Regions from separate parts of the Pseudoalteromonas sp. CO348 genome, predicted to be linked through region 2. Evidence: riboswitches for the same ligand, from Rfam matches in the RefSeq annotation. Region 2 holds a riboswitch; the other holds the start of a gene.
What was found. Region 2 has a riboswitch for cobalamin ahead of EXT48_RS03105 (ABC transporter ATP-binding protein). Riboswitches for the same ligand answer to the same signal wherever they lie in the genome.
Positions count from the first base shown of each region.

Region 1: it holds a riboswitch for cobalamin, as region 2 does, so the genes downstream of both, EXT48_RS15945 (TonB-dependent receptor) here and EXT48_RS03105 (ABC transporter ATP-binding protein) in region 2, are expected to answer to the same signal.

Region 1 covers NZ_SGPI01000031.1:117,727-132,401, forward strand. The annotation lists gene EXT48_RS15895 (YggN family protein) at 1-748, opposite strand, end outside; gene EXT48_RS15900 (DUF1566 domain-containing protein) at 926-1,429, opposite strand; gene EXT48_RS15905 (DUF1566 domain-containing protein) at 1,440-3,125, opposite strand; gene EXT48_RS15910 (hypothetical protein) at 3,141-3,473, opposite strand; gene EXT48_RS15915 (DUF2982 domain-containing protein) at 3,496-4,200, opposite strand; gene EXT48_RS15920 (efflux RND transporter periplasmic adaptor subunit) at 4,429-5,481, shown strand; gene EXT48_RS15925 (efflux RND transporter permease subunit) at 5,488-8,586, shown strand; gene msrA (peptide-methionine (S)-S-oxide reductase MsrA) at 8,583-9,119, shown strand; gene EXT48_RS15935 (hypothetical protein) at 9,189-10,166, opposite strand; gene EXT48_RS15945 (TonB-dependent receptor) at 10,592-12,454, opposite strand; cobalamin riboswitch at 12,489-12,735, opposite strand; gene EXT48_RS15950 (YajQ family cyclic di-GMP-binding protein) at 12,825-13,307, opposite strand; gene EXT48_RS15955 (VanZ family protein) at 13,460-13,810, shown strand; gene EXT48_RS15960 (ketopantoate reductase family protein) at 13,803-14,675, shown strand, end outside.
Region 2 covers NZ_SGPI01000010.1:90,296-104,970, forward strand. The annotation lists gene fabV (enoyl-ACP reductase FabV) at 1-1,124, shown strand, start outside; gene EXT48_RS03060 (Na(+)-translocating NADH-quinone reductase subunit A) at 1,567-2,910, shown strand; gene EXT48_RS03065 (NADH:ubiquinone reductase (Na(+)-transporting) subunit B) at 2,913-4,115, shown strand; gene EXT48_RS03070 (Na(+)-translocating NADH-quinone reductase subunit C) at 4,105-4,854, shown strand; gene EXT48_RS03075 (NADH:ubiquinone reductase (Na(+)-transporting) subunit D) at 4,854-5,486, shown strand; gene nqrE (NADH:ubiquinone reductase (Na(+)-transporting) subunit E) at 5,497-6,105, shown strand; gene nqrF (NADH:ubiquinone reductase (Na(+)-transporting) subunit F) at 6,126-7,352, shown strand; gene EXT48_RS03090 (FAD:protein FMN transferase) at 7,461-8,492, shown strand; gene nqrM ((Na+)-NQR maturation NqrM) at 8,593-8,805, shown strand; gene EXT48_RS03100 (histidine phosphatase family protein) at 8,886-9,485, shown strand; cobalamin riboswitch at 9,504-9,632, shown strand; gene EXT48_RS03105 (ABC transporter ATP-binding protein) at 9,701-10,498, shown strand; gene EXT48_RS03110 (iron ABC transporter permease) at 10,495-11,520, shown strand; gene cobT (nicotinate-nucleotide--dimethylbenzimidazole phosphoribosyltransferase) at 11,513-12,568, shown strand; gene EXT48_RS03120 (adenosylcobinamide-GDP ribazoletransferase) at 12,568-13,350, shown strand; gene cobU (bifunctional adenosylcobinamide kinase/adenosylcobinamide-phosphate guanylyltransferase) at 13,350-13,889, shown strand; gene EXT48_RS03130 (cobyric acid synthase) at 13,886-14,675, shown strand, end outside.

The sequences.
Region 1 (14,675 bases), on a different contig from region 2:
CGTAAGCAACTAGCTCAGGTACTATGCGCTGTAGTTTTTCTTCCGTTTGATCTAAGGTGTTTAAGCACTCGCAGTATTCTGCCGCTTTTTCTTCTAATTGATGGGCCTTTTTCTGCAGCGATTTATCTATCTCTTTCGAAATAATCTCCATGCGTTGTCCCATATCGTTAATGCGATCTTCGATATTCCCTTCGCGAGATTTAAACGCATCCCCCAAAGAGACTAAAATAGAGCCCAACGAACCATGAACAGCAGAGTGAATTTTTTGGCTGATCTCTTTAGTAAAGAAATCATCAATTTTAGAAAGTGACTGTGGTGCGATAAAAAAGAAATCATCTCCACGCTTAAACTTATCCATCAGCGCACGTTCAACGTATTGCAACTGCGTTTTGAGCACTTCAGGTTCTTTGTCGGACATTCCCTCAACCACCTGCTCAATCGCACTCAATCCAAGGTTGACGCCATCGGTCGCCAGATTAACCAGCTCAGGAACTGTATCCCGTATTCCTAAAGAATACTCGCGCACAACTTTCTCCCCTTCCTGATCTAACTCAATCCAGCGGCCTAGAATAAAAAGCTGGCTATCGTTGTTGATTTGAATTCGAGTCTGACCATCATCAACGATACGAATTTCGTTGTCAGTGATAATAAGACCATGCCCAAGTTCAACATCGCACTTATTTTTTGCATGTACAGAAGCCGTCAATACCGCACAAGACAAGGCTATCGCGTTGAGTAATCGATTCATATGGCCTCCTGTGTGCAGAACGTAAGACGGGAAAGGGGTGCTTCAGGAGAGTACCAAAAGATCAAACAATCCCAAAGCCATTTTAGACGGATGAAAGTAACAAGCTATGTCTGACTGGCAATATTAGAGATCCATCCCCGTTAGCATCAAAGGCAGTAGCAATACCACGAATAACAGCTATTGATAGTATCTCACTAACCTGACAAAGGCATCCGCAGTTTTAATGGTTGGATTATTTTTACCATCAGCAAACTGATATACCCAAGCAAACTGAGGTTGGTTCGTTTGGGTCGTTGCCGACCAATAATTATTACTTTTGGTCGTTGGAAATACCGTTATGTTTACTGCTGGAGTCACACACTCGTGATACACAATACTGGCTAGTTCTTTAACGTTAGGCACTTGCCAATCTGTAAACCCTGCAAACTTGTCTTCGTCGGCAACCACCAATGCTTGCTGCCAAGTAAGTTGCTGAGCATTGTCTTCACAGCTTTGAGCAGTTGCGTTGTAACTTTGCCCAAAGTTGCAGCGCTGCCACATTAATCCCGTTTGGCTATCAAGCACAGTACCATTGCTGTTTATCGTATAGCGGCTGGTATTGGAGCCGGTACCAACGCAAGTTTGCGCTTGGCAAACAGCCGTGAATGACAAAGTAAATAGTATAGTTGCAATAATTTTCATACCACGCTCCCTAAGGGTTCCTTACCAACCTAACAAATGCGCTGCTAGACTTTTCTACTGCAAAATCATTGCCCGTATCCATGTCGATAACATAAGCTCTTCTCAGCGTGCCACCGGTACCATCTAAACTCGACTGCAAGGTCCAGAAATAACGATGTCCAAGTGTGGTCGTGCTAGGTAAGTTAGGGAAAAGCGCTTCATCTATCACCGCACTACTTGCACTGCCGTAATCTAGTAGTCCGAGTAGTTCCATATAAGTTGGTAAGCGCCAATTGTTACCACCACAGTAACTTTGCTCTCCAACGGCAGGATTATTCACCTCATCAATCAAAGCTTGAATACCACAGTGACTATCCTGCGGGCAGGTTGTATTTGCGGCGGCCTGCACACTCCCCTCAGCAATTGCTCCGTCTACCTCAACATACCAGGTATAACTATTTTGTGCGTTGCGAGAAGAAGTATTTGGTAATGTACCCGAACTTGCTTCTTTTACTTCCCAAATCAGTCCTGTGACGTTATCACGAACGCAAGCAAAGTCAGTAGCGTCATCAGGCAATTCATCCGCAAAGCGATTTAATTTGGTAAAGTCAAAACCTGCTCGACCACTGCCTTCTTTCGCCACCTGAGTGGCAAAATTATCACGCCCACGCTGCGCATCTTGAGCAGTAAACTGCGTCATACTGCAGGTGATCACATCCGTATTGTTAAAACACGCAGTTTGGCCACTATCGTTTAGCTTACCTAACGGCTTTTTCTCGATATCAATGCGCACGGTGTCGGTAGCAGAACGGTTTTGTGAGTCAGTAACGGTGAGCTCAAATTCCACTTGCGACAAAATATTTTGATCGAGAGCATTAAAGGTTGTTGAACACCCAGTAGTAGAACTTAATGCTACCTGAGTGCCGGACGTCACTTGCCGCCACACACACTGTTTCTGACCAGATACAGTATCACTGTTTGAACCATCAAGCGTGACTTCATCAAACTCTTGGACTTGCTGGTCGCTCCCAGCATCTGCCACTACCACATCCGAATTCGCAAGTAGCCCGAGGGTAAACTGGGTACTGGCTTGTCCGCCTTCATCATCGGTAACGGTCAACTGCCAGATTGACGCCTGAGAGGTAGCCAATAATGGATGAACAAAAGATAAAGTAGCTGTATTCAAGCCCGTTGGCTGTATTGTTGTGGGACCACTTATCTGCTGCCACTGATAAGCAACCACTTGGCCATTTTCGTCTGGATCGGAGGAGCCTGCGCCACTGAGGACTATAGTATCTTTATATTTGGCTGGTAATGTTTCCGGTGCAGTTTGGCTGATACTTGGTATAGGTAATTGATTGTTAGATTTGATAGCAACCGTCACTTGGTCGCTTGCAAGACTGCCATCAGGCGCAACATAATCAACCTGAATAAGTAAATTAACATCGGCTTTGATATCCGGCGCAACAAAAGCGGCTTGTTGCTCCGTGATTGGAAATTCACTGACGTTTGCACCAGAGATTACTTGCCAGTTAAAAGTACCACCTGCAGGTGATGCTTGTGCATTCAAGGTGACTTCTGTTTTTTCAGTTACTTGGACATCAGCACCCGCGTTAACCGATGCGCTGACTTGACTCGGTTCATCACTCCCAGAGCCTCCGCCACAACCCGTTAATATTAGCGCAAGTACAACCCAACTTCCCTTGAATGCATTCATATTATTCCTTATGAATTATAGATAACTCTCTTGATGTATTCGCACGAACAACTTAGTGCCAATTTTACTGTAATCTATTTTATATTCTCGGCCGTCTAAAGCCTGAATAAACAACAACCGCTTTACTTCACCAAATACATCAATACTCGAAACGTGGACGACCTCTAAATAACGCTCTTTAGCTTCTCTTCGATTTCTAGGTAAGTCTTCCTTAAAAGGCACTAAACCATTTGCAGTCACCTTGATTTTTGGGTGTGCTTCACCATTTACAATCACAAGATCTAACTTCTTCTCTTTGTGAATAATGGTATTACGCCCACTTTTAATATAGGCCGTTTCTAAGCTCATATTGGTGTATCCTGTTACATCTTCAGTAGGTGGTTTGTTCTTCTAACAATGCTTTTACCACCTCTTTAGGGTTAAGTTTCCAGCGGTTTAACATGACTGAAAATTGCCAAATATCCCTGTCTAAGGCAGTCGCGGGGATCAATAAATCATATCCCGTCACTGTCTTTAAATTATCCATCCGGTTTGCAAACATTGCCATTAAACCAGTATATTCTTTTCCCGCCTTGGAGCGAAAAACGGTTTCTTCTATCAACCATTCAGATGGGCAGTTGCCATTTTCGCAATGCATTTTAACAGCTTGTAAAAAAATATGCCGCTGTTCGATCAATAATTTACCCGCAAGTCGAGGTGTTAAATTTAATAAAAACGCATCAATATCATTAAGTTTAATACCAACTGCATTTAACTCAAGTGTTTCAACACCTTGTTGAACTTTGGGAATGCCGCTGGAGTGGAAGTTTACAATGGATAGCGGCCAAGCTCCATATTTATGCACATACCTAAACTCTTGTTCTGTAAAGTATAAACTAAAATATGGTTGCTGACTTTTAAGAAAGCCAACAAAAATAGCCACTAACATGGCGCTGGCAAGAAATATTTCTACAATAGTAATAGCTGTACCACGCAAGTTGACAAAAAGCATGATAACAACCAATCCAATTGCACCAACCAGCATAAATTCAACGCCATTGCGATCAGCGGTTGCACGTAGTTTTGCTTCAAGCATGGGTATACCAGACATAAAAGATATACATGATGATCGCCCATGCGACTAATTTACGTATTGTGATGCATCGTTTACATGAATGACTGTGTTTCATAATATTTAATTTAGGTACAAACACTTAAATTGAATTACATTTTCGTTTAATGCACAAATTTACAGGATATGCCGTAGACTTTGTTAGCCTTTAATTTTGTAAACTAGAGACAAATTATAATCTGGGTCACTTTTATGCGTCATCAATCAGGAAAAGCACTGTTTCCTTTTATCATTGTAGTGCTAGTCGTTATCAGCGGCTATTTATATTTACCAGCCTCGGAAGGCAAGATGAGTGGCAACTCGGCACCCGTAACCTCCGTTCAAGCTCATACTGTAGCCAAAGAAGAACGTATTATTGCTGTTCACTCTATTGGTTCCGCTAGAGCAAATCAAGCAATCAACGTGAGTAGCGCCCAAAGCGACTACGTGGCAGCCCTATATTTCGATGACGGAGACGTAGTAAAACAAGGCGATAAGCTAGTCCAGTTGCGTGATGCCGAAGAGAAACTCGATATCGAAGCGCTGAAAGTGACGCTAAAAGAAGAAATTAGACAACTAAACCGCCTTAAAGACCTAGCAAAAACTCAATCGGCGGCTCGCTCTCAACTAGAAGCACAATCAGCAAAGGTAGACACCTTAACGGCACAATTGGAAGCCACTAAAACAAAACTCGCCGAGATGACCATTTATGCGCCATTCGATGGATTACTGGGTACTCGAAATGTCTCCATTGGTAGCTTCGTAAACAACAATACAGTGATCACCACACTCGATGACATTAGCATCATTAAAGTGGATTTTCAGGTACCAGAAAAATACCTAGCGCAACTACAGCTTGGTATGCAAGTGAATGCACAAAGCGAAGCTTACCCAGAGCAACTATTTACCGGTAAGGTCTCCCATATTGACCCGCGTATTAATGAACAAACGCGCTCGGTACGAGTGACAGCGAGCTTCACCAATCTAGACCATAAACTTCGCCCAGGTATGCTACTACATATGGGACTTGAACTAGCTCGATTACAAGCCCTTGTGGTGCCAGAAAAAAGCATCATTCCAAGACAAGACAAACATTTTGTATTTGTCATTGACGACCAAGGTAAAGCGCAACAACGCGAAGTACACCTGCAAACTCGCTTTAGCGGCTGGGTTGCTATCGATGAAGGGCTTACAGAAGGGCAACAAGTGATCACGGAAGGCACCTTGAAGATCCGCTCAGGCTCAAAAGTCGAAGTAAAGGGGTAAGGCGACGTGAGAATCACTGATACGGCGGTAAAGCGCCCGATCTTCGCGATCGTCATTAACTTACTGCTGCTGACCTTTGGCTTAGTGGCATTTACTATGTTACCGCTGCGCGAATACCCTGATATTGAAACTCCAATAGTCAGTGTAAGCACTAACTACACAGGCGCATCAGCGGAAGTAGTAGAAACCAAGATCACCCAAGTACTAGAAAACCGGATTTCGGGGATCGAAGGGATCAAAAGCATAAATTCTAGTAGCCGCAACGGTAGCTCCAATATCACTATCGAATTTAATATCGATCGTGATATCGACGCTGCTGCAAATGATGTACGTGAGCGCGTTTCTCGTGCGCTGGATAGACTACCAGAACAAGTTAGGCCGCCTGAAGTATCGAAATCAAACAGCGATGAAAGCCCTATCGCTTGGTTTGTACTCAATAGCGAAACCATGGATACCTTGCAGCTTTCAGACTACGCCCAGCGCTTTATCGTTGACCGTCTGGCAGTTGTTGATGGCGTATCAAATGTACGCATTGGCGGTGAGCGTCAATACGCCATGAAAATTTGGCTAGACCGAAAGGCGATGGCCGCTCGTGGAGTCACAAGCAGTGATATTGAACAAGTGCTACGCAGAGAAAACGTAGAATTACCCGCTGGCGAAATTGAATCCGTTGACCGTGATTTTTCTGTTCGTATTGCCAGAAGCTATAAGACTCAAGAAGACTTTGACAATCTGGTGATTAAGCGCGGTGAACAAGGTTATTTGGTGCGACTTGGTGAAGTCGCGCAGGTGGTACTTGAAGCCGCTGACGACGAAAGTACCTTCCGTGGTAATGGTAAAAATATGATTGGCCTTGGTGTTGTTAAGCAAGCCAAAGCCAATACGCTAGAAGTGGTCGACAACGCTCGTAAAGAGCTTGAAAAAATAAAACGCAACCTGCCTCAAGGCACCACCATAGAAGACAGCTACGATTCTTCTATTTTTATCCGTGAGTCCATTGCTGAAGTATACAGCACACTTGCGATTGCCATGGCGTTGGTAGTACTCGTTATCTACATCTTCCTTGGCAATATCCGCGCTACGCTGATCCCTGCTGTTACCGTGCCGGTAGCCTTAGTTGCAACCTTTATGTTCTTACTGGCCATGGGGTATTCTATCAACTTGCTGACGCTGCTTGCACTTGTGCTTGCCATCGGCCTTGTGGTCGATGACGCCATTGTAATGCTAGAAAATATCTACCGCCGCATCGAGCTTGGCGAACCCAAGTTACTGGCAGCCTACCGTGGCGCGCGAGAAGTAGGCTTTGCCATCATTGCGACAACGCTGGTTTTGGTTGCCGTGTTTATTCCCTTAGTCTTTATGGATGGTCGTATTGGCGCCCTATTTACCGAGTTTGCCTTTGCAGTAAGTGCTGCGGTGCTGTTTTCCAGTATTACCGCGTTGACCTTGTCTCCTGCCCTTTGCTCCAAAGTATTAAAGCCCAGCAATAAAGAAAACCGCTTTAGTCAGTGGATGGACCGTCAATTTGGACGACTAGAACAAGGGTATCGCCGAGTTTTACAAGACAACTTATCGCGCAAATATAGCCTGATTGTGATGTTGGCACTGGCGGGTTTTACCAGCTATAGCCTGTTTAAACAGATCCCGTCTGAACTGACACCAAAAGAAGACCGCGGTACTTTCTTCGTTATGATGAATGGCCCAGAAGGGGCAAGCTACGAAAACAACTCGCAAAATATGGCAAAAATTGAAGAGCGCCTACTACCTTATGTAGACTCAGAGGAACTTAGCCGCGTGCTTATTCGGGTGCCTGGTTGGGGTGGTCAAGGCGGTGTTGCTATTATCGGCATGCCAGACTGGGATGAGCGAAAACGCTCTACTTGGGAAGTCATGGATGAGATCAGCGGTAAAATGCAAGACGTTACAGATATTCGCGCCTTTGCTATTATGCGCCGTGGTATTGGCGGCGGCGGTAACTCACGTCCCATTGAGTTTGTACTGCAAGGTAACGACTACGATGAGTTAGCTGCATGGCGCGATCGCATTCTAGAACGCGCACGAGAAAATAAAGGACTGGTTCGTCTCGATCACGATTACAAAGAAACCTTCCCACAGTTTTTGATAAGCATTGATAAAACCAAAGCCGCAGATTTAGGCGTGTCGGTAAGTGCCATCGGCCAAACGCTAGAAACCATGCTGGGACAACGTCGTGTTACCACCTTTATTGACCGCGGTGAAGAATACGATGTGATCTTAAAAGGCACCAAAGCCGACTTCTCTGCCCCAGATAATATTTCTGATATTTATGTGAAATCTCGTAGCGATGAGCTCGTGCCATTAGACAGTTTGATCACCATAAAAGAAGAAGCCACAGCTTCTCGATTAAACCGCTACAACCGTATGCGCGCAATCACTATCACGGCAAACCTCGCTGGCGACTATACACTGGAGCAAGCGCTCGACTTTTTAAATAAAGTTGCCGCCGAAGAGAATGATATCGACGGCGCCATCGACTACAAAGGCGAGTCACAGCTGTTTTATGAAGGTGCATCAGCGATGACCTATGTGTTTATTCTGGCGCTCACCGTTACGTTCTTGGTATTAGCCGCACAGTTTGAAAGCTTTGTCCATCCACTGGTTATCATGCTCACCGTACCGCTGGGTTTAGTTGGTGCAATGTATGGATTGTTTATCACCGACAGCACGCTCAACATTTATAGCCAAATTGGTATTGTCATGTTGATTGGCCTTAGCGCCAAAAACGGTATCTTAATCGTGGAATTTGCTAACCAATTGCGTGACAAAGGCATTGCCTTCGAACAAGCCATTGTTGATGCTGCAGCGCAGCGATTACGACCTATTATTATGACCTCGCTAACGACCGTAATGAGCTCCATCCCTCTTGTGTTTGCAACAGGTCCTGGGTTCGAAAGCCGCATGGTGATCGGTGTCGTGATTTTTGCCGGTGTCAGTGTTGCCACCATTTTAACCTTGTTTGTTATCCCAACCGCCTATACTTTACTAGCTAAGAAGACGCAATCTCCAGAAGAGACGACAAAACGTCTTGAGGAGCAGTCGAAACAACATCCTGAGCAGGAGGTATAATGGCAAATTTACAAACCGCAACTTTTGGTGGTGGTTGTTTTTGGTGTATTGATGCGGCATTTCGCCGCGTCAATGGCGTTGAGTCAGTGCAGTCAGGTTACACAGGTGGCCACACAGATAATCCCACCTATCAAATGATATGTCGGGGAGACAGTGGCCATGCTGAGGTAGTCCAACTCCAATTTGATGCCGATATTGTCAGCTTTGATACTTTGCTTACTATGTTTTTTACTCTGCATGACCCAACGCAGTTGAACCGCCAAGGTAACGACATTGGTACTCAGTACCGCAGTGTGGTGTTTTATCATGACCAGCAGCAACAGCAACAAACTCAAGATTGTATTGCGCAGCTTCAAAGCCAGTTAAGTGAAAAAATAGTGACTGAAGTTAGCCCAGCGCCTGAATTTTATCCTGCTGAGCACTATCACCAAGATTATTACACTGAAAACCCAAACCAAGGCTATTGCAGTGTGATGATTGCCCCTAAAATTGCAAAGTTTGAAAGCCATTTTGCGACAAATTTAAAGCACTAAACTTGTGTGCCGAACGCAATAGATTGCGTTCGGCTTATGGCTTACGGCTTACGGCTTACGGCTTACGGCTTACGGCAACATAGGTATAGCAAATACATAAAAACTAGTGCGGCCATCTTTAATCCGCAAATGCCCACGCATTACTTCCATTTCTAAATTCGCAGTATCACCAGGTCTTAAGGTATCTAAGCCTTTAAGCGGAACAACACCTGAATTGATTAACTGGGCGTTGTGTTTAATGACCTGCGGAATATCTTCGCTCATATCCACACCCAAGAATTCAAACACATCAATCACAATACGGCTAAATTCTGTATAAAGCTTGTCAAAAATCCCTGGAGTCAAAGTATCTATCAAATCGAGGATCCACGGCAACTCTACTTTTGTCGTCACCACAGGCTTAAAGCTAGAAATTAAAGGATCTAACTCAAGCTGCTGGGTACGTACATCATACTTACCTTTGATGGTGACATTTTCGTTGTTAATATAGACATGGATATAAATATTCATCCCAAGCTGCTTCTTACGAAACTTAGCGTAAGACTTCAAATCGAAGCCATCGATCAACACCGGTACTTTATTTTGTGCATCGACTCTACCTGCGATTTTCATATGCATAGTGCCGTAGAGACTAGTCGTGTGGCTTACTTTATTTGAGCTAGATTGTGCGGCAATATTATTGACGATATCGGTCGTCAACTCTTTGTAGTTATGTTCCACATTCGAAAATTGCTGATGAATGATATCTGAAACCTGCGTATACATTTCCTTTGGACCTTGGCTAGATGTTGTCCTGCCAGTAGACCAACACTCTCCACCGGTATAAATCACAGGCACAGATATAGGCGTTAGGTGATCGTTGCCAGGATGACGATAGTACATCATGCTGCGGATCCGACTACAGGTTTGCGATGGCGCGTTAAACCAAGCGAAATCGCCCGTCATTGATTGTGTTGAAAATTGAGGTTCAAGCTGGCTTTCAGGCTGTGAGGCTTGTGCTGATGTGACAATCCCAAGCGTGAGTAACCCAAATAATAGTGACTTCATGTTCTTTTCCTTAAGGTAGTAATAATACAAATCAAAGCTATTATCAACCACATGTAAGGCAGAACACCAGTTACAAATGTAATGCAACTAGGGCCTGTTGATCTTTCAAGTTTGTTTTTGCAGCAGTTTGACTGGTATTTATACAAGGCAGAGCCTGCGTAGCATAGTTATTCTATGTAAGTCAGGTGATAACACAGTAGAAATGCCAGTCAAGCGCTGCCCTTTGGGTTCACCTGAGTGCGCTTTGTTCATTGTTGCTCAACTTTTGCCTAGATTACTAGGCGGCAAGTCGAGCGTCGCGATCAAAACACACTCAGAAGAACAAAAATCAAACAGCAAAGGTCAACAGGCCCTAAATGATAAATAAGAAAAGTGATCCATTACTCATGATGGATCACTCTGGGTATTGAAAAGCAGTTAACGCATTAGAAGCTGTAGCTCACACCAACGTAGGCTTGTCTACCTAGTGGCTTATAGCCCAGTAAAGAGCCATCTTTTGCTTCGCCCGCTGTGGCATTGAAATAACGCTTATCGGTTAAGTTTTCAATTCGGCCATTTAACTTGAATCCGTCGAAAAACGTATAGTTAGCAGCTAAGTTAAACAGCGTATATGACGGTAAAGTCACTGTATATGCACCTTCAGCTCCCCATACTTTATCGTCGCGATTACCTCTATGGACTAAGGTCAGTGTTGCGTCAACATTTTCCCACTCTTTACTGACTGAATAAGTTAAGGTACGTCTCGCTCTGCGCTGTAATTGCTTATCGGTATCAGCGTCTTTAGCACTCACATAGCTCGCATTTACTGTATGCTCGATACCAAAGTTGTCTTCAATTTCAACAGAAAGATCAGCACCTTCAAAGTCAGCGCGCTGAACATTGTAAGGGACGTATTTCCATTTATCATTTTGCTGATAAACGATTTTATCGGTAATACGGTTATCGTATACCGCAGCTTCCACACGGAAGTTCTCGCCGCTCCATGTGACAATAATTTCGTTATTAGTGGCTTCTTCAGGCTTAATATTCGGGTTAGGCAGATAGTAAGGACTATCAATCACAAACGCCTGTGATAAAGAAGGTGCTCTAAAGGCAGTACCATGATTCAACTTAACACTCAGGCCATCCATGAGTTGCTTACCTACAGCAACCGTGTAGGTGTTTGCACGACCATGAAAATCATAATCATCCGTTCTCAGTACAACCTCTGCCAGCCAATTTTCATCGTTGTAAAACCCACCTAGTGCTAAAGATAAGTTATCACGCTCAGGCTCTGAAAAAGAGGCGGTAGAATCACCAACATCTTCATTTAGAAAGGTAAAGTTACCCGTGAAGATCAAAGCTTCAGTTAAACTATATTGCGACTGATATTCAAATTGGCTGCGTTTGGTGACATAAGCGTTATCGTCAGCACTATTACCGATTTGAACGTTTTGTTCCTTACCTAAGCTGTATGACGCACTTTGGCTAAACTTGTCAGTACGTCTTTTCCACGCCAACTTATTGGTGTAGTTATGGAAACGGTAAGCATCACTACCAAAAGAGTCATACTCCCCCTCTCCTTCACTGTACTGTGAACGTAAGCTAAAAATGCCACTTTCTTCATCACCATACTGCACATTTAAACCGGCATTACCGTTATAATATCCATCACGGTCATGGTTTTTTGTGATTGCAGCTTCAGGGTCTTTCTCTATCACATCATAGCCATCGGTATGAGTGTAACCCGCATTAGCTGCAATACTAAACTTATCTTTTTTGTAATTTACCGTTGCTTCGGTCTTGGAGTAATTGTTACTCCCAGTCGTAAGCGCGATAGTATTGTTATTCCCTTCGCGACTAATAATATTAATCACGCCAGCAATGGCATCTGAACCATAAATCGCAGCTTTGGCACCACGAATGATCTCAATCCTTTCGATGCTATTAAGTGGTAAATTAGTAAGCGAATTGTCACCGGAGTTTGCATCCGTCACTCGAACCCCATCAATTAACACTAGCGTATGCTTAGCATCATTACCGCGTAGGAATAAACTCACGCTTTGGCCGAAGCCACCGTTTCTAACCGCTTGAATACCTGCGACATTATCGAGTAGCGATACGACATCTTGAACATTGCTTTTTTCAATTTCAGCACGACCTATAACCGTAATGGCAGACAGTGTGCTTTCTAGAGATTGTTCAAATTTATTGGCAGTAACAGTGATATGTTCAACATTTTGATCAGCAAACGCTGAAAAAGAGAGCGCCGTCGCTATCGCCGCGCTTAGAGCAGTTTTATTTAACATGGTTTCCCCTAACTTGTACCCACCGTACAAGAACACAAAGTGACTGTTTCAAGGCCGGTCTCCGGGCTCAGTAAACCTGCAGATTAGCAGTTCACTCTACCGTTGCGGGGGCAGCGCTGGCATAGAACCGATCCAAGCTAATCACGTGCAATAAACTGTCTTATTCAATTTATTGTTGATTAACGCAATTAGATGTTCCCTTGTGTTCGCACCAGTTTCCCGATTATCTATACACTTAGCAACCACACTAGGTTGTGTACAGCACCTTGAAAATGCGAGGCTATTGTCTTGGGTTTCGGAATGATTGTCAATGGACGTCTAGAAATCCAAAAGTGCAATCTATGCACTTTTGGAATGAAGTAAAGCGTAATTAGTCGCGGAAGTTTTTGAATTGAAATGGTTGGCCAAGCTCACCGGTACGAACCAGTTGCATCGTTTCTTGCAAATCGTCACGCTTTTTACCCGTTACACGCACCGTATCGCCTTGAATTGATGCTTGAACTTTCACTTTTGAGTCTTTGATGAGCTTAACCAGTTTTTTCGCCATCTCTTTGTCGATGCCTTGCTTTAACGCCACCTTACGCGATACGTATTTGCCAGAGCGCTCAATGTCTTTTAACTCGAAGCTTGCCACATCTAGGCCACGCTTTGCCGCTTTACCCACTAGCATATCGAACAATTGCATAACTTGCTGTTCTGCTTCCGCTTTGAGGTTAATCATTTCACCGCTTAGCTCGATTGACGCATCTACGCCACGAAAATCAAAACGTGTATCAAGCTCACGAACCGCGTTGTCTACGGTATTTTTTGCTTCTGTCATATCAATTTCAGATACAATATCAAATGAAGGCATGCTTCTCTCCTAAAGTCATTTTGGCTCGATTATAGCAGTTTATGCCTAATTTGAGTTACTTTAAGTTTTTAAACAGCGTATTAGGATGTTCACCCAATGGACAGTTTTCGATGGTATACTGCTCGCTTAGTCATACAGAAGTAGGATGTATTGTGACACGGCGCGTTTATAAAGCTCTTTTGATTATCTCTTTAATTATATGTACGGTGCTATTCGCAAAGGAAATTAGCTTGTCTCCAAAGCTGTTCCCAAATATCGATAAAGTGGCACATTTTGGTGTGTTTTTTGTGCTTGCGTTTATCTCTCACCATGCTTTTAAAGTAAAGGTATGGACACACATAGTGCTACTGTCCTTGTACGGTGCAGGAATTGAGTGGATGCAGCATTCATTACCATATCGCCAAGCATCTACCGCTGACTTTTTGGCTGATTTAGCCGGTGCGGTCAGTTATTTTGTTCTATTTTATATTTGGGCAAGTTGGCGCAACAGAAAACATGGCTAACATACATATTTTAGGTGAAGGGGCGATAGGATTACTGCTCGCCCAGCACCTTAGTCAATCTCATCAAATTACGCTGATCACTCGAAATAAACGCGCGGCGACTTATCGCTATCAAACAGCAAGTATTCAACAAACCATCCCATGCAGCACCAAAACACTTGCAGAACTCCCTGCCAACAGTATAGATACGCTAATCATTCCCGTTAAAGCATATCAGGTCATCGAAGCACTCCAAGCGCTCCGCCCTGTACTTTCAAAAAATGGCACGCTAATCCTTAGTCATAATGGCATGGTAGATTGGTCTGGTGAGTTAGCAGCGCTTGAAAAAACACAATCCGCCTACTTCTTAAGCACATCCATTGCTGGCTATAAAGTCGCAGACACTGTGCACCATACAGGACAAGGTGCAACTTGGTTTGGGCCGTTAAATTCACCCGCAGAATGCCACTACCAGCGCGTATTCTCGCAACTGTTTAGCACATTTGAAAATGCCCAAACCACGTTTGATATCATGCCAACGCTTTGGAAAAAGCTGGCGGTTAATATTGCCATTAACCCGTTAAGTGCATTGGAACAAGTCGAAAATGGTCAGTTAAGACAGCCCAAATACGCAGCCCAAATCCTTAATTTAATGAATGAAGTACAGCTTGTGGCCGCAAGTACAGGCGTAACCTTAGCGCTTAGCGAGCTAGTCACGCTTGCTTACACTGTAATGGCGCAAACCGCAAACAATCGCTCTTCAATGAATCAAGATCTCGCGAATAACAGGCGCACAGAAATTGACGCTATGTGCGGCTATATTTGCGAGCTAGCAGCAAAACAAAATATTGATGTACCGTTTAATCAACAGTTACTTGAGGAAGTG
Region 2 (14,675 bases):
ACGTTCAAGAACAGATTGAATACGTAAAACAACAAGGCCAAATCGAAAATGGCCCCAAGAATGTATTAGTAATAGGTGCATCGACAGGCTATGGCTTGGCGTCGCGTATCACCGCTGCATTTGGTGCCGGTGCGAAAACGCTAGGTATCTTCTTTGAAAAAGAAGGCTCAGAGAAAAAAACAGCATCAGCGGGTTGGTATAATACGGCTGCATTCCAGCAAGCTGCAGAAGAAGCGGGTTTATGGTCTAAAAATATCAATGGTGATGCGTTTTCTGATGAGTTGAAGCAAAAAACCATCGACACAATCAAAGCTGAATTGGGTAAAGTAGATTTAGTGGTATATAGCCTTGCGTCTCCTCGTCGTAAAGACCCTAAATCTGATGAAGTTTATTCTTCAACACTTAAGCCAATTGGCTCAGCTATCACGACTAAAAACCTAAATACTTCTAAGCGCGTTATTGATGAAATGACAGTTGAAGCTGCTAACGAAGACGAAATCGCCAATACGGTTAAAGTGATGGGTGGTGAAGACTGGGAACTTTGGATTGATGCACTTAAGCAAGCAGATGTGTTAGCTGATGGTTTCAAAACAACGGCATACACTTATATCGGTAAAGAGTTGACTTGGCCAATATACGGCCACGCAACGATTGGTAAAGCAAAAGAAGACTTGGACCGTGCGACGCTGGCAATTCGCGAAACCACAGCGGATATTAAAGGCGAAGCTTATGTGTCTTCACTGAATGCAGTAGTGACGCAGGCAAGCTCTGCTATTCCAATTATGCCTCTTTATATCTCTGCACTATTTAAAGTGATGAAAGGTGATGGTACATATGAAGGGACAATCGAGCAAATCCATGGATTGTTTACTGAAAACCTATATGGCCAATCACCGCGCTTTGATGATGGCGGTCACTTGTTCCAAAACTATAAGGAACTAGAAGACGGCGTTCAAGCTCGTGTACAAACTATTTGGGATACTGTTGATACCGATACAATTGATGAATTGACGGATTATGTTGGTTATCACAACGAATTCTTGAAGCTATTCGGCTTCGGAGTTGACGGCGTAGATTACGAAGCTGATGTGGATGCAACGGTAGAAATTAGTCACCTCGTTTAATTTCACGGTTTTTGATCTCACTGTTTTTGATTTTGCGGGCAAAGTGCGAATTGGTACTTTGCCCGTTTTTGTTTGACCGTGAATTTTTACTTATTTTGCAGATAAGGGTAAGAAAAATTTTATCTATGCAACTTTGGTCTATACTCCTTCCAGTGATGGATTTTTCAACTAATCTAAATCCACGTTAAAGTCGTATTAATTTCATAATTCCACTCGCATACTCAGTACGATTAATGTTAAAATCAGAGAAATATGTGAGGACTTTTATCACGACGCTGCTTTTTTGTGCGCGTTGAGAGGTATTTTAAAGGGGCTTGTTTGGGAACCCTATCCGGACTCATAACTTTCTGCTCTTTATACCTAATACTTAGTACAAACGAGGTGGCGCTGTGGTGACTAAAGATATTTTCAGTTTCTTTCCGTTAATGTAATGCAAGTGCGTATGATCAACATAAAAAAAGGTCTGGACTTACCAATAGAGGGCGCACCTCAGCAAGTTATTCATGATGGTTCTGCTGTCAAACGAGTAGCTGTGCTAGGTGAAGAATTCATCGGTATGCGTCCTACCATGCATATTCGTGTGGATGACCAAGTCAAAAAAGGCCAAGTTCTTTTTGAAGATAAAAAGAACCCAGGCGTCAAGTTTACTGCGCCAGCTTCTGGTGTAGTTAAAGAAATTAACCGTGGTGCTAAGCGTGTACTTCAATCCGTTGTGATCGAAGTTCAAGGCGACGAGCAAATCACTTTCGAGAAGTTTTCAGCTGCTGATTTAAGCAACTTAGACTCTGAAAAAGTGAAGGAAGTGCTAATCGAGTCTGGTCAATGGCCAGCGCTTCGTGCACGTCCATTCAGCCGTGTCGCTGTGCCGAGTGCAACACCTAGCTCAATCTTTGTGACAGCAACAGATACTAATCCGTTAGCAGCAGATCCTGCTGTTATCATCGCAGAAAACGTGGAAGCGTTTGAAGCGGGTCTAGCGGTTGTATCTCGTTTGACTGAAGGCAAAGTATTTGTGTGTAAGAAAGCGGGTGCTAACGTACCTAGTTCTTCTATCTCACAAGTAGAAGTTCATGAGTTTGCAGGTGTGCACCCAGCAGGTAACGTGGGTACTCACATTCACTTCCTAGATTCTGTAGGTACAAACAAGCAAGTTTGGCACATTGGTTACCAAGATGTCATCGCGTTTGGTAAGTTGTTCCTGACAGGTGAAATCTACTCAGACAGAGTTATTGCTCTAGCAGGTCCTCGAGTTAAGAACCCTCGCTTAGTAAAAACTCATGTCGGTGCGTCGCTAACAGATTTAGTTGCAGGCGAGCTTGAAGACGGTGATAACCGAGTCATTTCTGGCTCTGTGTTAGCTGGTAAAACAGCAACTGGCCCTCACGCTTACCTTGGTCGTTACCATACTCAAGTATCAGTTTTACTTGAAGGTCGCGAGAAAGAGCTATTTGGCTGGATCGCTCCGGGTAGTGACAAATTCTCAGTAACACGTACATTCATTTCACACTTAGCACCTAGCCGTTTGTTCAAGATGACAACGTCTACTGGTGGTTCTAAGCGTGCGATGGTACCAATCGGTAACTATGAGCGTGTTATGCCACTCGATATTTTGCCAACGCTATTATTACGTGATCTTATTTCACGTGATCTAGATTCTGCGATTTCGTTGGGTGCACTAGAGCTAGATGAAGAAGATTTAGCACTATGTACATACGTATGTCCGGGCAAATATGAGTACGGTTCAATCCTGCGCGATTGCCTGACTACTATCGAGAAGGAAGGTTAAAAATGGCCTTAAAGAAATTTTTAGAAGACATTGAACCTCACTTTGAACCTGGTGGTAAACACGAGAAGTGGTACGCGCTTTACGAAGCCGTAGCAACTATCTTCTATACTCCAGGTTATGTAAACAAAGGTGCAACGCACGTTCGCGATAACATCGACCTAAAACGTATTATGATTTTAGTGTGGATGGCGACGTTCCCTGCAATGTTCTTTGGTATGTTCAACATTGGTCACCAAGCTGTGCTTGCACTAGGTAACGGTTTTGAGCTTGCTAATACTTGGCAGGTAGCTATCTTCCAAGCACTTGGTGGTGAATTAACCGCTGATGCCGGGTGGGGCGCCAAAACGTTCTACGGTGCGTGCTTCTTCTTGCCTATTTATGCAACCGTGTTTGCGGTTGGTGGCTTTTGGGAAGTGTTATTCGCATCAGTTCGTAAGCACGAAGTAAACGAAGGTTTCTTTGTAACCTCGGTTCTATTTGCGCTTATCCTGCCTGCAACGATTCCGTTATGGCAAGCTGCTTTAGGTATTACGTTTGGTGTAGTTGTTGCGAAAGAGATCTTCGGTGGTACAGGTCGTAACTTCTTAAACCCAGCGCTTGCAGGTCGTGCGTTCTTATTCTTCGCATACCCAGCTGATATCTCTGGTGACACAGTGTGGACTGCTGTTGACTCATTCTCTGGTGCAACTTATCTAGGTCAAGCTAGCGCAGGCGCTTTAGATTACAGCAATATGGATCTTTGGTTTAATGCATTTTATGGCTTTATCCAAGGTTCTGTTGGTGAAACGTCGACCTTAGCTATTTTATTGGGTGGTTTGTTCCTCATTTATGTTCGTATTGCATCATGGCGCATTGTACTGGGCACATTCATCGGTATGGTTGTGATGTCATTTGTTCTAAATGCAATCGGTTCTGAAACTAATGCTGCGTTTGCAATGCCTTGGCATTGGCACTTAGTACTTGGTGGTTTCGCATTTGGTATGTTCTTTATGGCAACAGACCCTGTATCTGCGTCTTTCACAGACAAAGGTAAGTGGTTATACGGTGCGCTAATCGGTGTAATGGTTGTGCTTATCCGTGTTGTTAACCCGGCATATCCAGAGGGCATGATGTTGGCAATCCTATTCGCTAACCTTTTTGCTCCACTATTCGACCACTTCGTAGTGCAGTCTAATGTGAAGAGGAGATTGGCACGTGTCAACTAAGAATGAATCAATGGGCAAAACGCTCGGCGTAGTTGTTGGCTTATGTTTAGTGTGTGCAATCGTAGTATCTTTTGCTTCGGTTCAGCTTCGCCCTATGCAGCAAGCAAACAAAAACGAAGATATTCAACGTAACATTTTAGCCGTTGCTGGCTACGATAAAGTTAAAAACGTGTCTGAAGTTTTTAACCAAAATATCGAATCACGTGTTGTTAGTCTTAAAACAGGTGAGTTTGTAGAAGACGTTAAAGCGGAATCTTTTGACTTTGAAGCGACTAAGTTTGATGCCAAACGTAGTTACAAACTTTCAAAAGCAGAAGACAAAGCGGGTATTCAACGTATCACGAATAACTCTCCAGTTTATTTCGCAAAAGATGACCAAGGTAAAGTGTCTACTATCATTCTACCAATTCAAGGTTACGGCCTTTGGGGCGTGATGTATGGCTTCCTTGCGCTAGAAGCTGATGGTGAGACGATTAAGTCAATCAACTTTTATAAGCACAGCGAAACTCCAGGTCTTGGTGGTGAAATCCAAAATCCTAAGTGGACTGCACTTTGGGATGGTAAAGAGCTTCCTATCGACGTAGTTAAAGGTAGTGCTGGCGGTAACGAACACAAGGTAGATGGTCTATCTGGTGCAACACTTACTTCTAACGGTGTTGATCACACAGTTGATTTCTGGACAAGCGACAAAGCGTTTGGTCCATTCCTTGCGAAAGTACGTAAAGGAGCATTGAACTAATGGCTAATGCAAAAGAAATGAAGGAAGTCTTGTTTGGTCCTGTTTTTGCGAACAACCCGATTGCACTACAAGTGTTGGGTATCTGTTCTGCATTAGCGGTAACATCAAGCCTTAAAAATGCACTTATCATGTCAATCGCGTTGACATTGGTTACTGCGTTTTCAAGTTTATTTATCTCAATGATCCGTAATCACATTCCTTCAAGTGTGCGTATCATTGTCCAAATGACGATTATTGCATCTTTAGTAATCGTTGTAGACCAAGTGCTTCAAGCCGTTGTTTACTCAACAGCAAAAGAACTATCAACGTTCATCGGCCTTATCATTACTAACTGTATCGTAATGGGTCGTGCAGAAGCATACGCAATGAAGTCGCCACCAACAATGTCATTCCTTGACGGTATTGGTAACGGCTTAGGTTACTCTGTTGTACTTCTAACAGTTGGCTTTATCCGTGAACTATTTGGTGCAGGTACATTGTTTGGCGTTGAAATCCTTCCACTTATTTCTGAAGGTGGTTGGTATCAGCCTATGGGTCTACTAGTTATGCCATTCAGCTCGTTCTTTATTGTTGGTTCTTTCATTTGGGTACTTCGTACTTGGAAGAAAGAGCAAGTAGAAGCGAAGGTATAAGGGGAGAGAGATGGAACAGTATATTAGTTTATTCGTTAAAGCGGTTTTCATTGAAAACTTAGCTTTATCTTTCTTCTTAGGTATGTGTACTTTCTTGGCGGTATCTAAGAAAGTAACAACGTCGCTAGGTCTAGGTATTGCGGTAGTTGTAGTACTTGGTATCTCTGTACCAGTGAACAACTTAGTTTATCACGCAGTGCTAGCGCCGGGTGCATTAGAGTGGCTAGGTTTTGCAGAAGTAGACCTTAGCTTCCTACGCTTCTTGACGTTTATCGGTGTAATCGCAGCGCTAGTTCAAATTCTAGAAATGACGTTAGATAAGTTCTTCCCTGCGCTATATAACGCACTAGGTATCTTCCTACCGCTAATCACAGTTAACTGTGCGATTTTCGGTGCGGTATCATTCATGGTTGAGCGTAACTTAAACTTCGGTGAATCTGTAGTTTATGGTCTAGGTTCAGGTGTGGGCTGGGCACTTGCTATCGTATTGTTAGCAGGTATTCGTGAGAAGATGAAGTATGCAGACGTTCCTGATGGTTTACGTGGCTTAGGTATTACCTTTGTTACTGTAGGTCTAATGGGCTTTGGCTTCATGTCATTCTCTGGTATTTCACTGTAAGGTAGCGAGGAAACTATACGATGGAAACTATTGTATTAGGCGTAAGCATGTTCATCGCTATCGTTGTGATGCTAGTGCTTATCATCATTGCAGCGAAATCGAAGCTTGTAGCAAGCGGTGACGTTACAATTGATATTAACGGCGATCCTGAAAAGGCGATCAAGACTCCTGCTGGCGGTAAGCTACTAGGTGCACTTGCAAACGCGGGTATTTTCGTATCGTCTGCATGTGGTGGCGGTGGCTCATGTGGCCAGTGTCGCGTACATATTAAAGAGGGGGGTGGTGATATTCTACCAACCGAACTTGACCACATCTCTAAAGGTGAAGCACGTGAAGGCTGTCGTCTAGCGTGTCAGGTTAACGTTAAAAACGACATGGAAATCGAAGTTGAAGAATCAATCTTCGGTGTTAAAAAGTGGGAATGTACAGTTATCTCTAACGATAACAAAGCAACTTTCATCAAGGAGCTAAAACTAGGCATCCCTGAAGGTGAAGTTGTACCTTTCCGTGCCGGTGGTTACATTCAGATTGAAGCACCAGCTCACCATGTTAAATATGCAGACTATGATATTCCTGAAGAATATCGTGCTGACTGGGAACGTTTTGGTTTCTTTAAGCTAGAGTCTAAAGTTGACGACGAAACTATCCGTGCGTACTCAATGGCTAACTACCCAGAAGAGTTTGGCATCATCATGCTAAACGTACGTATCGCAACTCCGCCGCCAAATAACCTAACATTACCTTGTGGTAAGATGTCATCGTACATCTGGTCACTTAAAGAAGGTGATAAGGTTACTATTTCTGGTCCATTCGGTGAATTCTTCGCGAAAGACACAGATGCTGAAATGGTATTTGTTGGTGGTGGTGCTGGTATGGCGCCAATGCGTTCACACATCTTCGATCAGCTTAAGCGTCTTAACTCTAAGCGTAAGATGTCTTTCTGGTACGGTGCACGTTCTAAGCGTGAAATGTTCTACGTGGAAGACTTTGACGGTCTAGCTGAAGAAAATGATAACTTCCAATGGCATGTTGCCCTTTCAGATCCTCAACCAGAGGATAACTGGGAAGGTTACACGGGCTTCATTCATAACGTACTTTTTGAAAACTATCTTAAAGACCATGAAGCGCCAGAAGATTGTGAGTTCTACATGTGTGGTCCTCCAATGATGAACGCGGCAGTTATTAACATGCTTAAAGACTTAGGTGTTGAAGACGAAAACATCCTACTTGATGACTTCGGTGGTTAATTAGGTTTCGGTCTAACAATGAACTTAAGTTAGAATATAAGCCCTCCAGCAAAATGCTTTGCTCGAGGGCTTTTTTATACCCGTTGGTACTAAACTCAGGGAATTCTGATGCAAGCAAGTTACGCTTTTTTATCTAGATTTTTTATTATTTCGTTTTTATTCGTTTTTTTAACAGGGTGCCAAGACGCTAAACCTGAAGCCAAGGAAATCGTGCTGACTGGTAAAACCATGGGCACGACTTACAACATCAAGGTATTCCCCGGTGAAAAGCCGCTCGAACAAGCGCAGTTGCATGAGGAGGTTGAGCAAGCATTAAAGGCTGTTAATCAATCTATGTCCACCTATATCCCAGATTCTGAGATTAACCAGTTCAACCGTTTAGCCGCAAATACTGTTATGTCTATCAGTGAAGACTTTCGCTTGGTAGTTGCTGAATCTATCCGCCTTGGAAAGTCGACCAAAACGCTTGATGTTACGATGGGACCGCTTATCGATTTGTGGGGATTTGGTCCTGACAAAAGACCAACAATGCGTCCGTCACAGGCCGAGTTAGACGATATGCGCACTCGTATCGGTGTTGATAAGCTTATTTTAAATGACCGTGGTCTTGCGAAAACAGTTGCGGGGCTGGAATTATCATTTTCTGCAACCGCTAAAGGTTATGGCATAGATAAGGTCGCTGAGGTGATTGAGAGTCATGATATTCATGACTATATGGTTGAAATCGGTGGCGAGCTTCGCGTTTCTGGCAAGAAGCCGGATGGTGAGTGGCGTATTGCTATCGAGAAACCCGATGCGCCTGTTGGTCAACGCCAAATTCACCGCGTGATAGAGCCCGGCAAAAATGGTATTGCAACTTCAGGAGACTACCGTATTTTTTATGAAATGGACGGTGAAACCTTTACACACCTCATTGACCCTACAACGGGTCGCCCAGTTAAACATGAGCTGGTATCGGTAACGGTACTACATCCATCTGCGATGACAGCTGATGGCCTAGCGACGGCATTGACTGTGATGGGCACGGAGCGTGCAAAGGCGTATGCCACTGAGCATCAACTCCCCGTGTATTTGATGTATAAAAGTCCTGAAGGGATCAAGAGTTACGCGAGTGAAGCATTTAAGCCGTACTTGAATTAAGCTGAACAACACCCCATAATTTAATTGTGAGTGACGCCATGAAAGCGTATAATTTGCGCGTCGTCACTCAATTCAATGTAGCAATAAAAGGGGCTAGATAATGTCTTTATTCCTCCTTACTTTCGGTTTACTTATGCTTATCGCTGTTGCGATGGCTGTAGGCGTTATCGTACAAAAGAAATCCATGGCCAGTAGTTGTGGTGGTTTGGGCTCAATGGGCATTGACAAAATTTGTGATTGCGACGATCCATGCGACAAACGCAAAAAGCGGTTAGCAAAAGAAGAGATGTGGAAAGAAAACCAGATCCTGTAACCGTAGAATGATATTAATTGAAAACGCAAGCTTAGCTTGCGTTTTTGCTTTTTGGGTAACAAACCTTAGGTTAAGTAAAAATGCAGCGGCAGCTATATTTTGTTCGTCATGGTGAAACGACCCTATCAGGCCATTTACTTGGAGTGACAGATCCCGAACTCAGTACCATAGGCGCTCAGCAATTGCTGCAATCGTTAACGAGTCTAAGTGGCCTGCGGCGTATTATTAGCTCTCCAAGGAAGCGCTGTCTGAATACAGCTAAAGCCTTTGCAAAGCAGTATCAACTCCCCGTTGACGTGGAGCCAAATCTCGCCGAATTTGATTTTGGATTATGGGATGGACAATCCTATGATACGCTTTGGCGAGAAACCCAATCTCCAAGTATTGGCGATTTTTGGCACAACCCTTGGCTGCACACGCCTCCTGAGGGTGAGTCTATGTATGATTTTCATCATCGGGTCGCCACATGGTGGCACAGCATTTTGGCGTCGCCAAGTGAAGAGTGTACCGCCGTCGTAGCACATGCTGGAGTAATAAAAGCGCTTGTAGCACTTATTCTTGACCTATCGCCTGAGCTTACTGCATACCAATCGAAGATAGATATTCCTTATGCGGGTATAGTAAAAGTTGAGGTGTTTTACGACAGTAGCCAAACTGCTTGGCCAAAAGTTGTATTTTAGACGTCTAGACTTCATAATATTGCAAATTTCGTGATAGGTAGATATTGGGAATGAGGTGTGAGTCCTCAACTGTCCCCGCAACTGTAAGTGCTTGAGCCATGTCTCTTGCATAAGTCAGATACCAAGGCCTATCCATATACTTAAGCGGGCAGACTTAAGTCAAAGTTGTTGCTTGTCTATAAGCTACTACTTTGCCGTGCCCAATCAGAGGTGCTATGGCAGTCACTCCACAGTTTCAAGTCGATAAACTTAGCGTGCAGCTTGGTGGTAAAGCCATCTTAAAGGCACTCAGCTTTGCTATTAATTCGGGTGAATTTATTGGTTTGCTCGGACCGAATGGAGCTGGAAAGTCGACTTTGCTGCGCACTTTATATCAATACACAGCACCAAGTTCTGGGGCGCTACTTTTCAATGGTAAGCCGTTAGCTAGTTATGGGCGTAAAGCCTACGCGAGACATGTTGCTGTGGTGCTACAAGAGATCCCCGCTGAGTTTACTCTGCCATTATTTGATATGGTATTGATGGGGCTAACACCGAATAAATCACTGCTCGCGACAACAACGGCTGCTGAAAAACAGGCAATCTTACATGCCATTGAGCAAGTTGGATTGAGCCATAAATTGGAGCAATGTTTTAGCTCCTTGTCTGGTGGGGAGAAGCAAAGGGCAATGATCGCACGTGCCATGGTGCAAGCGCCTCAAGTATTGATAATGGATGAGCCCACCAGCCATTTGGACATTAAATATCAAATCCAAATTATGGAGCTGGCCAAACAGCTTGGTGTTACTATTATTGCGTCTTTTCACGACTTAAATTTGGCTAGCGCCTTGTGCGACCGCTTATTAGTATTAAATAACGGTGAGCTTATTGCAGATGGGTCGCCACTTGAAGTCATTACCGAAAGTCTATTAAGCCAAGTTTTTGGGGTATGCGCAGAGGTTTCTACTGTCCGTCATCCGCCAAATAACAGTGAGATCCCACATATACGCTTTCATTACGGGTATCAATTATGATTGCCGCAAAGCGGATCGCGTTGATATCGATACTGCTATTGAGCTTGTGCTGTTTTAGCATGCTGATGGCACTTAAGATCGGTGCGATTGATTTATCTTGGCATACGGTTATACAAGCGATTATTAATTTCGATCCCAACGTACTTCAACAGCGGGTGGTAGTTGAACTTCGTCTGCCACGGACGTTACTGGCGATGAGCGCGGGAGCAGGACTGGCGATAGCGGGTCTTATTTTGCAAACCGTGACGCGTAACCCTCTAGCTGATCCTTATTTATTTGGTATTTCTTCAGGTGCTTCATTCGGTGTGGTGGTGCTTATCGCGCTATTTGGTGCACAGTCTAGCCTAATGATGTCTGGGGCTGCATTTGTCGGAAGTTTGCTGTCTATCTTGCTACTTTTATTTGTGGCAAATCGCAATGCGCTGCAGCAGGTGGAAACTATGCTCTTGGCGGGCGTCGCACTTTCTTTTCTGTTCAGTGCCTTTACCAGCTTGTTGCTTTATTGGAGTGACCCTCAAGCCATCAGTGCAATCTTGTTTTGGAATCTAGGCTCATTTGCAAGGGCGAGCTGGCAATGGCTATGGCTTCCATGTTTGGTCGTGCTACTGAGTTTTATCACGCTTTTAGTGATGCGTCGGCCACTCAACGCCTTGTTGCTCGGAGATGAGAGTGCCACCACGCTTGGCGTGAATGTAGGACGAGTGCGAATAGGTATGTTGTTATTGAGCTCCTTACTCACCGCAGTACTTGTGGCTGCGTGCGGCGGAGTCGGATTTGTAGGCTTGATGATCCCGCATATCGTGCGCTTTTTTATCTCGCAAGCAAAGGTCATTGGGCTCGTGGCCACCGCGCTTTGCGGCTCGCTTTTGATGCTATGGGTGGACGTATTGTCGCGCACGCTTATCGATAATCAGGAACTTCCTGTGGGTGTGATCACCGCTGCCATTGGCAGCGTGTTCTTCTTAGCATTGCTTATTTTCAAAAATCGCCGCTCTGGAGGCGTCGGAGTTACCCATGGTTAAACCGTTAGATACTCGCTTAAACACGCTTATTCAACAGCGCATTGACTTAAAAACCAAACCGCTAGGTGCGCTAGGTAAGCTTGAAGCCTTGGCTGCGCAGCTAGTACAGATCTTCTCACAAGGGCAGACGCAATTAGACATAGAGCAGTTAGCAATAATACGCCCTGCAATGTTTGTTTTTGCGGGTGACCATGGTATTGCAAGCCAAGGGGTTTCTATTGCGCCAAGCGAAGTGACTGGACAAATGGTTGCAAACTTTGTGCAGGGGGGGGCCGCGATCAACGTCTTTTGTCGACAACTTGGTTGGCAGTTAACCGTAGTAGACTGTGGCACATTAGTGCCATGTGAGCCTGCGCCGAATTTGCGCTCACAGCGACTTGGCGATATTACTCATGCTTTCCATAAACAGTCCGCGATGAGCGAAATGCAGCTCAAGCAAGGACTTGAATATGGAGAGCAAGTGGTGATGTCCGCTATTGAAGCGGGTAGCAACGTGATTGCTTTTGGTGAAATGGGGATTGGCAATACCAGTTCTGCAGCTGCAATTTTAGCGGCGCTTAGCGGGGCGAGTGTGGAATTATGTGTGGGGCGTGGTACAGGCATTGACGATGAAACGCTTTGCAAAAAACGGGCACTTATCAAACAGGCTCTAGAATATCATCAAGATAAGCTTGCGACACCAGAGCAAATTTTGCAGCGCCTAGGTGGCTTTGAAATTGTGCAAATGGTTGGTGCCATGCTGGCGGTTGCACGGGCACAAAAAGTGATTATAGTGGATGGCTTCATCTCTACCGCAGCGGCTATGTTGGCAAGTAGAATAGCACCACATAGTAAGCAATATATGGTGTTTGCTCACGGCTCTATGGAGCAAGGCCATAAGTTAATGTTAGAGCAGTTAAACGCTGAGCCATTACTGCATTTAGATATGCGCTTGGGTGAGGGAACGGGCGCCGCTCTAGCGCTTCCATTATTACAAGCTGCGCTAGGCTTTTTTTGCGAAATGGCAAGCTTTGCCGATGCCCATGTTACGCAAGTGGTAGACGCATAATGCAGTGGCAACAAGAGTGGCGACTGTTTAAGCTTGCTGTGGTGTTTTTAACGCGAGTGCCAATTCGTTTGGATCCTGCCCCTTCATCTGATGAACTTAACGAAGTGAGTGGTTACTTTGCTTTAGTTGGTTTATTTGTTGGTGGCTTCTCGGCCATACTTGGCTATGTTGCCAGTAGTAGTGTGTCGCCAATGTTCGGCGCCGTCGTTGCACTGGCTGCGAGTATTTTACTTACCGGCGCTTTCCATGAAGACGGTCTTGCCGATGTTTTTGACGGTTTTGGCGGTGGCTGGAGCCGTGAACAAAAGCTTGAGATCATGAAAGATAGCCGCCTTGGTACATACGGTAGTTGTGCGCTGATATTACTGTTAATGGCCAAGTTTTCGCTTTTGACCATGCTCTTTAATGACTTTGCAGTGACACTCGCTGCATTTATTTTAGCCCATAGCCTAAGCCGTGCCTTTGCGGTGTCTTTAATCGGTGCGCTTAACTATGTACAGGCTGATGAGCTGAGCAAAGTTAAGCCGGTAGCGAAACATCTATCAAGTGCTGCGGCGACTCGCCTTACGCTCACTACCACCGCGATTTTAATTTTTTGTTGGCCATGGCTTGCGCTTTCACTGTTCGACTTGCTGATGCTGTGTACTTGCTTATTTGTGTTAAGACTTGTGTGCATTAAATGGTTTAACGCGCAACTCGGTGGTTACACCGGAGACTGTTTAGGGGCTGCGCAGCAACTTGCTGAGCTTGCTATTTTGCTTTTTATTGTGGGTCATCTCTAATGGCACAAATACAGTTAATACTGGGCGGTGCTCGCTCAGGCAAGAGTCGCTTGGCAGAGCAGCGCGCTATTCTATTGTTAGAGCAAGGTGCGGTGAACGAACTTTACTATGTTGCAACTGCAAAAGCCCAAGATGAAGAAATGAAAAGCCGCGTGTTTGCTCACCAGATGCAGCGTGATAGCCGCTGGCAGCTAGTGGAAGAGCCGTGGCATATTGATAAGCTTATTGCTACTGCACGCGAAGATGCGCTGTTACTTATCGATTGTTTGACCTTATGGCTGAGTTTTGGCTTATGCGAAATGGGCAAAGCCGCGACCATAGACAAAAAAGAACATGTGCTGGCGGCACTAGAAAGCTGTGCTGCCACTGTTATTTTGGTGAGTAACGAAGTGGGGCATGGGATAATTCCGCTTGGCGAGCTAAGCCGTGAGTTTGTTGATGAGTCTGGTTGGCTCCATCAAGACATTGCTAAAGTGGCCGACAGAGTCGATTTTGTTATTGCAGGCTTGCCACAATGTTTAAAAGGTCAAGACGTATGAAAACCTTAATGGTGCAGGGTACCACGTCGGATGCCGGTAAAAGTACACTGGTTGCGGGACTTTGCCGGGTGCTGCAACGAAGAGGCTTATCGGTTGCGCCTTTTAAGCCGCAAAATATGGCACTAAATAGTGCTGTCACACCTTGTGGCGGTGAAATTGGCCGGGCACAAGCACTCCAAGCCGAGGCCGCAAAAGTCCCGCTATCCACAGACTTTAATCCTATTTTGCTTAAGCCAAACTCTGACACTGGCGCTCAAGTGATCATTCACGGCAAAGCCATTAGCAATATGGAAGCAGCCGCTTATCATGACTACAAAAAGGTAGCGATGGAGGCCGTACTTTCCTCACATCAACGCCTCAGCGAACAATTTGAGCTGTGCATAGTGGAAGGGGCGGGGAGCCCAGCTGAGATCAATCTGCGTGAAAATGACATTGCCAATATGGGGTTTGCCTGTGAAGTCGCGTGCCCCGTGATCATTATCGCTGATATCGACAAAGGCGGGGTGTTCGCACACTTGGTTGGCACACTTGCGCTATTAAGTGACTATGAACAAAGCTTGGTTAAAGGGTTTGTGATCAATCGCTTCCGTGGTGATATTGCGTTATTGCAATCTGGACTTGACTGGCTCGAGCAAAAAACGGGTAAGCCTGTACTTGGGGTATTGCCCTATTTGCATGGCTTAGCGCTCGATGCAGAAGATGCGGTGACGGTGGACAATATCTGTGAACGGGGATCGTTAAGCGTCAGGGTTTTACTATTTCCTCATATTAGCAATCACACCGACT